Regions from separate parts of the Rossellomorea sp. FM04394 genome, predicted to be linked through region 1. Evidence: riboswitches for the same ligand, from Rfam matches in the RefSeq annotation. Region 1 holds a riboswitch; the other holds the start of a gene.
What was found. Region 1 has a riboswitch for cobalamin ahead of ACCB35_RS08000 (ribonucleoside-diphosphate reductase subunit alpha). Riboswitches for the same ligand answer to the same signal wherever they lie in the genome.
Positions count from the first base shown of each region.

Region 1 (5,457 bases):
ATATCGGTCCGGATGGATCAGGCCATTATGTGAAAATGGTCCATAATGGAATTGAATACAGTGATATGCAGCTTATCTGTGAAGCGTATTATCTTATGAAGAATGTATTGGGTTTAAGCGCAACAGAGCTGCATGAAATATTCAAAGAATGGAACGCGGGGGAGCTCGACAGCTACCTGATTGAAATCACGGCGGATATTTTCACAAAAGTGGATGAAGAAACAGGAAAGCCCCTTGTTGACGTGATCCTGGATACAGCAGGCCAGAAAGGAACTGGGAAATGGACGAGTATTTCTGCACTGGAATTAGGTGTACCATTATCAATCATTACTGAATCTGTGTTTGCCCGTTTCATTTCTGCAATGAAGGAAGAAAGAGTGAAGGCAAGTAAAATCTTAAGAGGACCAAGAAATAAGGAGTTCTCAGGTAACAAAGAAGAGTTTATCGAAATGATTCGTAAAGCGTTGTATTTAAGCAAAATTTGTTCGTATGCACAGGGTTTCGCCCAGCTTCAATCTGCTTCGGATGAGTATAACTGGGACCTGAAGCCCGGCGAGATTTCCATGATCTTCAGAGGTGGATGCATCATTCGTGCAGGCTTCCTGGAAGAAATCAAGAAAGCTTATGATCGTGAACCGGGATTAACGAATTTACTTCTTGACCCATATTTCAAGGAAATCGTAGAAAACTATCAGGAGGAAGCTAGGGAAGTGGTGGCTACAGCCATTAAATTAGGGATCCCTGTACCAGGTCTTGCGAGTGCTTTAGCATATTATGACAGCTATCGCTCTGAGTCACTGCCTGCCAACCTTCTTCAAGCCCAACGAGATTACTTTGGAGCCCATACGTATCAGCGAGTGGATAAGGAAGGAACATTCCATACGGATTGGTTATCTAAATAAAAGAGTGCCCTGTGGGAATCCCACAGGGCTTTTGATTTACGTATTATTCTTTGCTTGATGAGTCATCTTTCGTATGATGTTTATTTTTCTCGTCCAGCTGCTCTTTTTTTAAGTCATCGAGGGGAATTGGATCCACATTTTGCTCACTTTCATGCTGATCGAGAATGCCGTCATGATCTTGATTGATTTGTTCGGGATTGTCATTGGCCCTCTTCGTCATAATCTTTCATCCTCCCTTAATGAGTCGTTGTTGTACCATACCCTTCTTGATCAGAGAAAAACATAATGGGGGAATAGAACATAAGAAAGCCACCTATCTGGATAGGTGGCTTTCTACAATGATGCTTTAGATTTTTACATCAACTTTAGCATTTTTCTTTAAATCTTCTACATGCTGAACAAGTTTTTCTTGTTTTTTCTGTTGTTCTAACTGAGTCTTGATCTGAGGTTTAACTTCTTCGAATTTTGGTGCGTCCTTTGATTCACCTTGACCTTGCTGACTTGCATACTGATCGTAGAATTTCTTCATTTCCTCTTCAGAGACTTCTCCTACTTTGATTTCTTTCTCAACGTAGTTTGTGTATTTGATGTTTTCAGCGATTTGAGTTTTTAACTCATCCATCGTAAATCCGGCTTTTTTCATTGCGTCTTCAAACTTCTTTTCATCACCATACTGCTTTTTAACTTCTTCCAATTGTTTATTGATTTCGTCTTCAGATGCTTTGTAGCCTTTTTCATCAGCCTGCTGCATAAGGAGTGTTTGTCCAACTAGACTATCAATCGTTTGTTCTTTTATTTTCTTTGCTGCATCTTTACTTGTCGGGTCTTGTCCCATCTGTTGATACTGCATTTGTGATTGAGTCAATACGTTATTGAAATCTTCACCTTTAATTTTTTCGTCGTTTACAATGGCAACGATCTTATCTTTTTCAACCTTCTGTTCATCCATTTTCTTCTGCATTTCTTCCATTTGCTTCGCTTGCTCTTCTTGAGCCTGTCCATCGCTTTTTTCTTCTGTTTTCGCTTTATCGTTAGCTTGTTTTTGGCTCTCCTCGTTCGAACCGCAAGCGGCTAGTCCAATCGTTAATAATGTCAATAGTAAAGCCGTTAATAATTTTTTCATAATAGACTCCTTTCAGAAGTAAGGTGTGATTTCAAAAAATCACTTAATGCGCATTTTAAATGAAAAGCCAGTAAAAAGAAAGTATTTAAGCCGAAAAGTATAGATTGTAATAAGGTTGAAATACAGTGCATTACTAATAGGTCCCTCTTTCACTATAATGTATGCAGTTACATCCGACTGTCAACTGCCGGGCAGAAATGAAAATGTAAGAACCCTGCTGCTAAAAAAAGAGGCTGTTTAAATCGAGATATCTTCCTCCATTTAAACAGCCTATAAAAAATATTGGGGACCAAAGAATACTGTCAAACAACCTTCTATTTGAATTATAGAGAGTGCTTATCATTTTCTCAACTAACATATATGAAGGTGTCGGGGGACTAGTGTCCTTTTGAACATACTATTCAATCTTCTCCTATTCTTTTCATGGAAAATAATAATTATAAGCATATTTCAAAGGAAGGATTTTTCCTTCCTTCTTTATAACATATCTTGACTTTACGAGTGTAATAGCGTGATACTAGTAAAAGATTCTAGCTTCAAAACAAAATAAATAGTTTCACTTGTAAAATTATTTTTAATCGTTTATGATTTAACAGAACACAACATTTTGTGTTCCATTTCATTAATTCAACTATATATTGATAATGACCTGTGAATAGGGTGTCTGAATGGACTTAAAAGGGAATCCGGTGTGAATCCGGAGCTGTCCCCGCAACTGTAAGTGCTGACGAAATAAGGAACTGCCACTGTCGTATACGATGGGAAGGCCTTAGAGTAGGGTGAAGCATGAGTCAGGAGACCTGCCTTGTTTATCATGTATTATCTTCTTCGGGAATTGGGAGGATAAAGCGAGGATTGGAATAGGCCGTTTAGCCTATGCATATATCTATCGTACATAAAGCCCATCCGCTAAGAAGGATGGGCTTTTTTTGACTCCTTCCCACACTGTATAAATTTGGGAGGAATGATGATGTCAATCGTATCACAGGATCAAAGGATCAAAATGGAAGCGAAAGCGATTCTTACAAAACTCCACAGTCGCTTTCCACACCTACCTTTTAAAGAATTCGATGAAAAGACTTTTAAGTATGCAGAAGGTCAATCTGAATCGAGCAAAGAAAAGCTATACCATTTCATGATCCTCACGGCAGTCGAACGAATTTCTGCACATGAACCTGATTGGACGTATGTTGCTGCAGAATTATATTTAGTGAAACTCTATCGTACCGTCGCTTATTCAAGGAGAGTTGAAGAAAGCGTGCTGTACAGTTCCTTTTATGAATTAATTCAAGAATTGACTGATAGAAAACTATTTACGACCGAACTATTGGAATCCTATAGCAAAGATGAAATTGACTCTTTGGGGAGGATCATGGACGCATCTAAAGACCATCTGTTTACGTACATAGGGATCGTGACATTGTCAGAGCGGTATTTAACTAAATCCCATGATGGTGAAATCCTTGAATTACCGCAGGAGCGATTTCTAATAATCGCCATGACACTCTTTATGAACGAACCCCGTGATAAGCGGATGGCGCTCATTCAGGAAGCATATTGGGCACTTTCCAATTTGTATATGACGGTAGCAACACCTACGTTCGCCAACGCCGGCAAAAGTCATGGTCAGTTATCAAGCTGTTTTATTGATACGGTGGCAGATGATTTAAGAAGTATTTACGACAGCAATACAGATGTTTCCACATTAAGTAAAAACGGTGGAGGACTTGGTATCTATTTAGGGAAGGTCCGAAGCCGGGGAAGTAATATCAAAGGTTTCAAGGGAGTAAGTTCAGGTGTCATTCCGTGGATGAAGCAGTTAAATAACACAGCCGTATCCGTTGATCAATTAGGTCAGCGTCAAGGAGCGATCGCTGTTTACTTAGATGTATGGCATAAGGACATTTTTCCTTTTCTTGATACACGATTAAATAATGGAGATGAAAGACAGCGTACCCATGACCTTTTCACGGGTGTCAGCTTACCTGATTTATTTATGGAGCAAGTGGAGAAGAGAGGGGAATGGTATTTATTTGATCCTCATGAAGTAAGGGTGGTCATGGGGTATTCACTGGAAGATTATTATGATGAACATGATGGAGGAGGTTCTTTCAGGGATAAGTATTGGGAGTGTGTAGAATATCCCGATCTCTCAAGGGAAGTCGTCCCGGCAATTGAAATTTTTAAGCGGATCCTGATTTCCCAGCTCGAAACAGGAACACCATACATGTTTTACCGTGACTCAGTTAACCGGCTAAATGCCAATGGGCATAAAGGGATGATTTACTGTAGTAATTTATGTACGGAAATCGCCCAAAATATGAGTGCGACAGTCATGGAAGAAGAGGTTATAAAGGACGGGAAAATCATTACCTATAAATCTCCCGGAGATTACGTCGTCTGTAATCTGGCATCTGTTTCTTTAGCTAAAACAATCATGGATGATGAACTGGAAAGAGTCGTATCCATAGGTGTAAGATTACTTGATAATGTCATAGATATTAATAAACTTCCAGTCCTGCAAGCCCAATTGACAAACAGGCGCTATAGGGGGATTGGATTAGGAACCTTTGGGTGGCATCACCTCCTTGCATTAAAAGGGTTGAAATGGGAGAGCGATGAAGCCGTTGAATATTGTGATTCCCTTTACGAGGAGGTTGCCTATTACACGATAAAAGCCAGTCATGAATTAGCAATAGAGAAAGGTTCTTATCCATATTTCAGCGGTTCAGATTGGTCCACAGGAGAGTATTTTTCAAAGAAAGGGTACTCTGGACCTAGGTGGGATGCACTCAAGGATGATATTTCTTCAAAAGGAATCCGAAATGGGTATTTAATGGCCGTGGCACCTAATTCATCCACCTCGATCATAGCGGGATCCACTGCAAGTATAGATCCTTTATTCAGATTAGAGTACTCGGAAGAAAAGAAGGATTATAAGATTCCCGTGACAGCCCCTGATTTATCGCCTAAGACCACCTGGTATTACAAAACGGCTTATAACGTAGATCAGCACTGGAGTATTAAACAGAATGAGATGAGACAGCGTCATATAGATCAAGGAATATCGTTTAACTTGTATGTGCGGAATGACATCAAGGCGATAGAGTTATTGTCTCTTCATTTAGATGCATGGAAGTCAGGATTGAAAACTACCTACTATGTGCGATCAACATCTGTTTCAAATTTTGAAGAATGCGAAAGCTGCCATAGCTAACAGGAAGGAAGAAGAGAACGTGAACGAATTAAAGGAGCGAATCTTAATAGATTCAAAGGCCCCAAATAAATCAACAGGTATCGTAAACGGGAAAAGCTCGAATATATTAAACTGGGATGATGTCAGGTTCTCGTGGGCATATCCGAAATATAAGAGAATGCTCGGGAATTTCTGGACACCTTTTGAGATCAACATGGCAAAGGATATCAAGCAGT
Region 1 covers NZ_CP168654.1:1,586,355-1,591,811, forward strand. Annotated here, with positions in the region: gene gndA (NADP-dependent phosphogluconate dehydrogenase) at 1-902, shown strand, start outside; gene ACCB35_RS07990 (hypothetical protein) at 946-1,122, opposite strand; gene ACCB35_RS07995 (SurA N-terminal domain-containing protein) at 1,249-2,025, opposite strand; cobalamin riboswitch at 2,667-2,848, shown strand; gene ACCB35_RS08000 (ribonucleoside-diphosphate reductase subunit alpha) at 2,996-5,242, shown strand; gene ACCB35_RS08005 (ribonucleotide-diphosphate reductase subunit beta) at 5,262-5,457, shown strand, end outside.

Region 2 (5,457 bases), 860 kb from region 1:
ACATGGATTGGAAATAAGAGCGTATCAAAAACGGTGAAATTCCCTATCCTACTAATTATGAAATACAAGTAAACACTTAAAAAAATGTACTGAATCATATAAGTATATGGGTTTGTCCATACCATTACCGGCGAATGGATGACGAAAGAAGTGAGAGAGGCAATCCACAAAGAAGAAAGTCCCAATAATATGATATTTGTCGATTTGGCCCCAGAAGCGAAACTTTTCGACCACCCTCGGAATAACCCACTTAATCCGTTACCGTACATTCTCATGGAAATTGCATTTCTTCCGCTGACTGCTTCTACGGATTCACCACATTTTTTTGCACGTCGACTCAAGGCAAAATGCTCCACCATTTCTCCTTTGATTGCTTCGTGGCCTCCGATTCGCTGATATACATCTCTAGAACACAGGAAACACTGACCAAAGCCACCTGAAGGTTTGAACAACCCTGAAAGGAGGTGGGTGACACCGGTTGAAGCGAATACCATTAAATGAAACATCATGGATAATGTTTCATATCCACTATTCATCCTATGATATGGGTGAATGCTTAGAACTCCTTGAAATTGCTGTCGTTGATACGTTTCGCATATTCTAAGCAGTCCTACTTGCTCAAACCATGTATCAGAGTCGACAAACAATAAGAATTCACCCTTAGATGCTTTCACTCCATTCCAACAAGCCCATGATTTCCCGTTCCACCCACTTGGCAGAGGGGGGGAATCGATGACTGTTGCTCCGAATCCTTCAGCTATATCCTTCGTGCGATCCTTTGATCCATCATTCACAACGATCACTTCTACTGGCTGAATAAATTGCTTCTGAATACTCGATAATAAATTTCCTATCGTCTTTTCTTCATTCCTGGCAGGAATGATAATGGAGCATTTTTTTACGAGAAAGCTATTCCTAACGTGAATGGACTTTTTGACTGTCGGGATTCTAGTGAAAAGAAAAACGGTAAGAATAACAGACCATAACCAAATATACATATTTTCACCCTCTAATCTTTTAATTTGTATGGACATTTTAACCATTTTGGTTGAAGGTGATACGTTTATTCTTCAGGATAGGATGTTTTGGGCTGATTCCTTCTACGTTAATTCATGGTATGAATTTAAACAAAATGGGTACAATGGAAAGCTGAATAGGCGATTCAGCCGAAAACGATCTTTCTCGTTGGGAGGAAATGAAATGAAGAAGAAAGTAATAGTAGTAGGAGGCGGCTTAGGAGGTATGTCAACAGCCATCCGTCTTGCCTCAGAGGGATATGACGTTACGATAGTTGAAAAAGGGGAAAGGCTTGGCGGAAAATTAAATAAAAGAGAAGGAAAAGGCTTTTCTTTCGATACAGGACCTTCCATCCTTACGATGCCTTGGGTACTGGAGAAAGTCTTTGCCCATGCGAATCGCGACCTTCATGATTATGTAGATATTATGAGAGTGGAACCGGGCTGGAGGACATTTTTTGAAGATGGGAAGGTGCTGGATGTATCATCGGATCTTCCGACGATGCTTGAAGAAATGAAGAAGACATCTAAAGAGGATGCGAGTAACTTCTTTAACTATTTAAGCTACTGTGGGAAAATGTATGAACTTACAATGAAGAGCTTCTATAAAAAGAGCATCAATGGCTTGCAAGACTTACGTTCAATGCATCCGGTCAAAGAATTACTGCAAATGGATCCAATGAAATCCATGGATACTGCAAATCGTAAATTTATTAAAGACAAGCATTTACAGCAGTTATTTAATTTCCTTATCATGTATGTCGGGTCTTCGCCTTACCATGCGCCAGCCATCATGTCACAGCTCACTCATGTTCAGCTAGGTCTTGGTGTCCATTATGTTAAGGGCGGAATGTACAAAATTGCTGAGGCAATGGCTAAGGTGTTGCAGGAACTCGATGTAGAGGTCCGCTTAAATTGCGAAGTGGAAGATATACTTACATCAGGCAGCCGTACTGAAGGAGTCCGAACGAAAATAGGAGAAGAGCTGAAGGCGGACATCGTTGTATCCAACTTAGAGGCAATCCCTTGCTACAAATCCCTATTAGCTGATTATCATGAATCTTCAAAAGAAGTCGATGAATTAAGCAAATATGCTCCAACAGTTTCGGGGCTGGTGCTGCTACTCGGGGTAGATCGTAAATATGAACATCTCGCTCATCATAACTTCTTTTTCAGTAAGGATCCGAAAAAAGAGTTCACGCAGATCTTTGATGAGCAAAAGCTTTCTGACGACCCGACGATTTACATCGGCATCTCTTCTAAATCGGATCCCACCCAGGCTCCTGAAGGGAAAGAAAACATGTTTGTGTTAACACACGTGCCTCCATTAAAAGAGGGGGAAGATTGGACCCAATATAAAGAATCCTATCGCTTCAAAGTGCTGGATAAATTGGAGAAGATGGGTGTTACGAACTTAAGGGATCATATCGAATATGAATATACTTTTACTCCTAATGACCTTAAAAGTCTCTACGGGGCTAATGGCGGATCTATCTATGGTACGGTCACGGACCGAAAGCTTAATGGAGGTTTCAAGGTTCCGAATAAGAGCAGAGTGCTCTCAAATATGTATTTTGTGGGAGGTTCAACCCATCCGGGTGGAGGGGTGCCAATGGTCACTCTTTCCGGACAGCTTACAGCGGAATTGATCTTGGATGAACAAGTGAAGGTAAATCGTTTTATTGGATAAAAATATAAGGTGATGGTTTGATGCATGATAACCATCACCTTATATTTTCATTCTGAACTATGATTATCCACCGTATCCGAATTGTTTACTTTCGCCTCGTCCTGAGCTGGATAGGGATCAAAAAAGTTCACCAGTTTTCCTGGACCTTCATATCCCACGACTTGCTCTTTATCGTCTTTGACGGGATCATTTTTCTTCATATAAAAACTCCTTTCTGCCAATTAGTTTGGCAAAAGGAGTTTTTTTCATTCTCCAGGAATGATAAATTTTTTAAAGTCCTTAAGCTTTTGGGTTTTCCCAATGACTCTCAATAAATTCGTCACGACCAGATTTTGCCCGGTCTTGTTTATATTCATCGGGATTCTTTTTGTAGAACTTTTGATGATATTCTTCTGCCGGATAGAAGATTGAGGCAGGAAGGATCTGTGTGACGATTGGTTTTTTAAATCGGCCACTTTCTTCTATTTCCTTCTTCGTGTTTTCTGCTAAACGTTTTTGTTGTTCGTTGTGATAGAAAATGGCTGTGCGATACTGGTCACCGCGATCATGGAATTGTCCTCCGTCATCAGTCGGATCAATCTGAGGCCAGTATAGTTCTAATAATCTTTCATAGGGAAAGAGAGCAGGATCGAAGGTGATTTGAACAGCTTCAAAATGCCCACTGTTACCGGCTTTGATATCCTTATAGGTAGGGTTCTCAAGATGCCCTCCTGAATAACCTGACACGACATCAATAATACCCGGTAGTTCATCAAAAGGTTTTACCATACACCAAAAACAACCGCCGGCAAAAGTAGCGACTTCTTTCTTTTCATTCATTGCGAAAACCTCCTATACATATGCCGCTCTAAAGTAGTAAAGCGATAGCTTGAAAAAGATTTTATCATGAAAGGGTGGAAGCCACAATCAATTAGCTTCAAAGCCTATTTGCCTATATGGTTTACTAAAAGTGCGTAATTGATAACTCACATCAACAGAAGCTCTCTTCCTATAGGCACACGATCAACTTGCATTACGCAGGTAGATTCAATCATTCTGCAAATTTCAACAAATTCGTAAAAATCAATTCACTAACGATGATAACTTGTGTATAATTCATGTGAACGGAACAATTACATATGATACGAGATTAGGTGAAGCGGAAGTTTCTTTAACAAACTTTTTAGCTTCATAATAGGGAAGTTGGTGTAATTCCAACGCGGTCCCGCCACTGTAAATGGAAGTGAGCTGTATGAATGCCACTGTACCAATAGGTATGGGAAGGTGCAGCAAACAATGACCATGAGCCAGGAGACCTGCCTAATGTCTTTCGCACCAAATCTACGCGGATAGAAAGGTGTAATGTGCATGTCTGACGGTATGAAAGCCATTTTATGCATTTTACACAACATCTCTAGTCCCACTGGAGATGTTTTTTTGTCTGGGAATAAGTTCATTTACAGGAGGAAAACGTATGAAACACACATTCAAAATCATTCTTGCACTACTATTATCTCTTGGACTCCTTTCAGCATGCGGTACTGATGGTGAAAGTGTAGAAAAGAAAAAAAATAGCGGGGAAGTCAGTCAGGGACAATCTGCTTTTCCTTTGTCAGTAAACGACGCCCTGAATAATAAAGTCACGCTGGAAGAGCAACCTAAGCATATTGTTTCGTTGATTCCAAGCAACACAGAAATTTTATTCGAGTTAGGGTTGAATAAGGAAATTGTGGGGGTTTCAGATTTTGATAATTATCCAAAAGAAGCGGCGGCGAAAGAAAAAATAGGTGGAATGGAATTTAACGTTGAGAAGATCATCAGCCTGAATCCGGATTTGGTTCTCGCTCATGAGTCCACAGCTGTTTCGGCAGAAGAGGGGCTAGAACAGCTTCGAGGTGCAGGGGTAAAGGTATATATCGTACGTGATGCCAATAGCTTTGAGGAAGTGTACACCACGATGGAAAACATCGGCATATTGGTCGGAAAGAAAGATGAAGCTGAATCCGTCATTTCGGAGATGAAAGCTGATCTGGAATCCATTAAGGAAAAAGTCAGTGGTGTATCTGAGAAGAAAAAAGTGTATGTAGAGGTGTCACCTTCACCTGACATATATTCTACTGGTAAAAATACATTCATCGATCAAATGCTATCACTTGTAAATGCCGAAAATGTAATGAGTGACCAAGAGGGGTGGGTCCAAGTAAACCAAGAAGCAGTCATCGCTTCAAATCCAGACATTATCATTACAACATACGGTTACTACAGCGAAAACCCTAAAAAACAGGTGATGGGCCGAGAAGGATGGAAAGACGTAAATGCTGTGAAAAATGAAGAAGTTCATGACGTTCATTCTGACCTGGTCACACGCACTGGCCCAAGACTGGTTGAAGGAGTAGAGGAAATTGCAAAGTCGATCTATCCGGAGCTATTTACAGAATAAAATATGGATAACATACGGATTGGCAGTATCGTTTTTACTATTCGCTCTTCTCGCAGGTATATCGATTGGAACCATCTCAATCCCACCAAAGGACATTTTGTTCATCGTCGGAGCTAAATGGTTTGGATACCATCTACCGGAAGAGACGGATCCGATGTTTACAAACATTGTGTATTCAATTAGATTGCCCAGAGTATTATTGGCATTATTGGTTGGAAGCTCCTTAGCTATCGCTGGAGCTTCTTTTCAAGGGCTTTTGCGAAACCCGTTGGCGGATCCATATACATTAGGCGTGTCTTCAGGAGCATCAGTTGGAGCTGTTATTACCTTGT
Region 2 covers NZ_CP168654.1:2,451,111-2,456,567, reverse strand. Annotated here, with positions in the region: gene ACCB35_RS12285 (glycosyltransferase family 2 protein) at 1-998, opposite strand, end outside; gene ACCB35_RS12280 (phytoene desaturase family protein) at 1,201-2,706, shown strand; gene ACCB35_RS12275 (hypothetical protein) at 2,754-2,906, opposite strand; gene msrA (peptide-methionine (S)-S-oxide reductase MsrA) at 2,986-3,525, opposite strand; cobalamin riboswitch at 3,821-4,024, shown strand; gene ACCB35_RS12265 (ABC transporter substrate-binding protein) at 4,160-5,125, shown strand; gene ACCB35_RS12260 (FecCD family ABC transporter permease) at 5,088-5,457, shown strand, end outside.
Region 2: another riboswitch for cobalamin. It lies ahead of ACCB35_RS12265 (ABC transporter substrate-binding protein); the one in region 1 lies ahead of ACCB35_RS08000 (ribonucleoside-diphosphate reductase subunit alpha).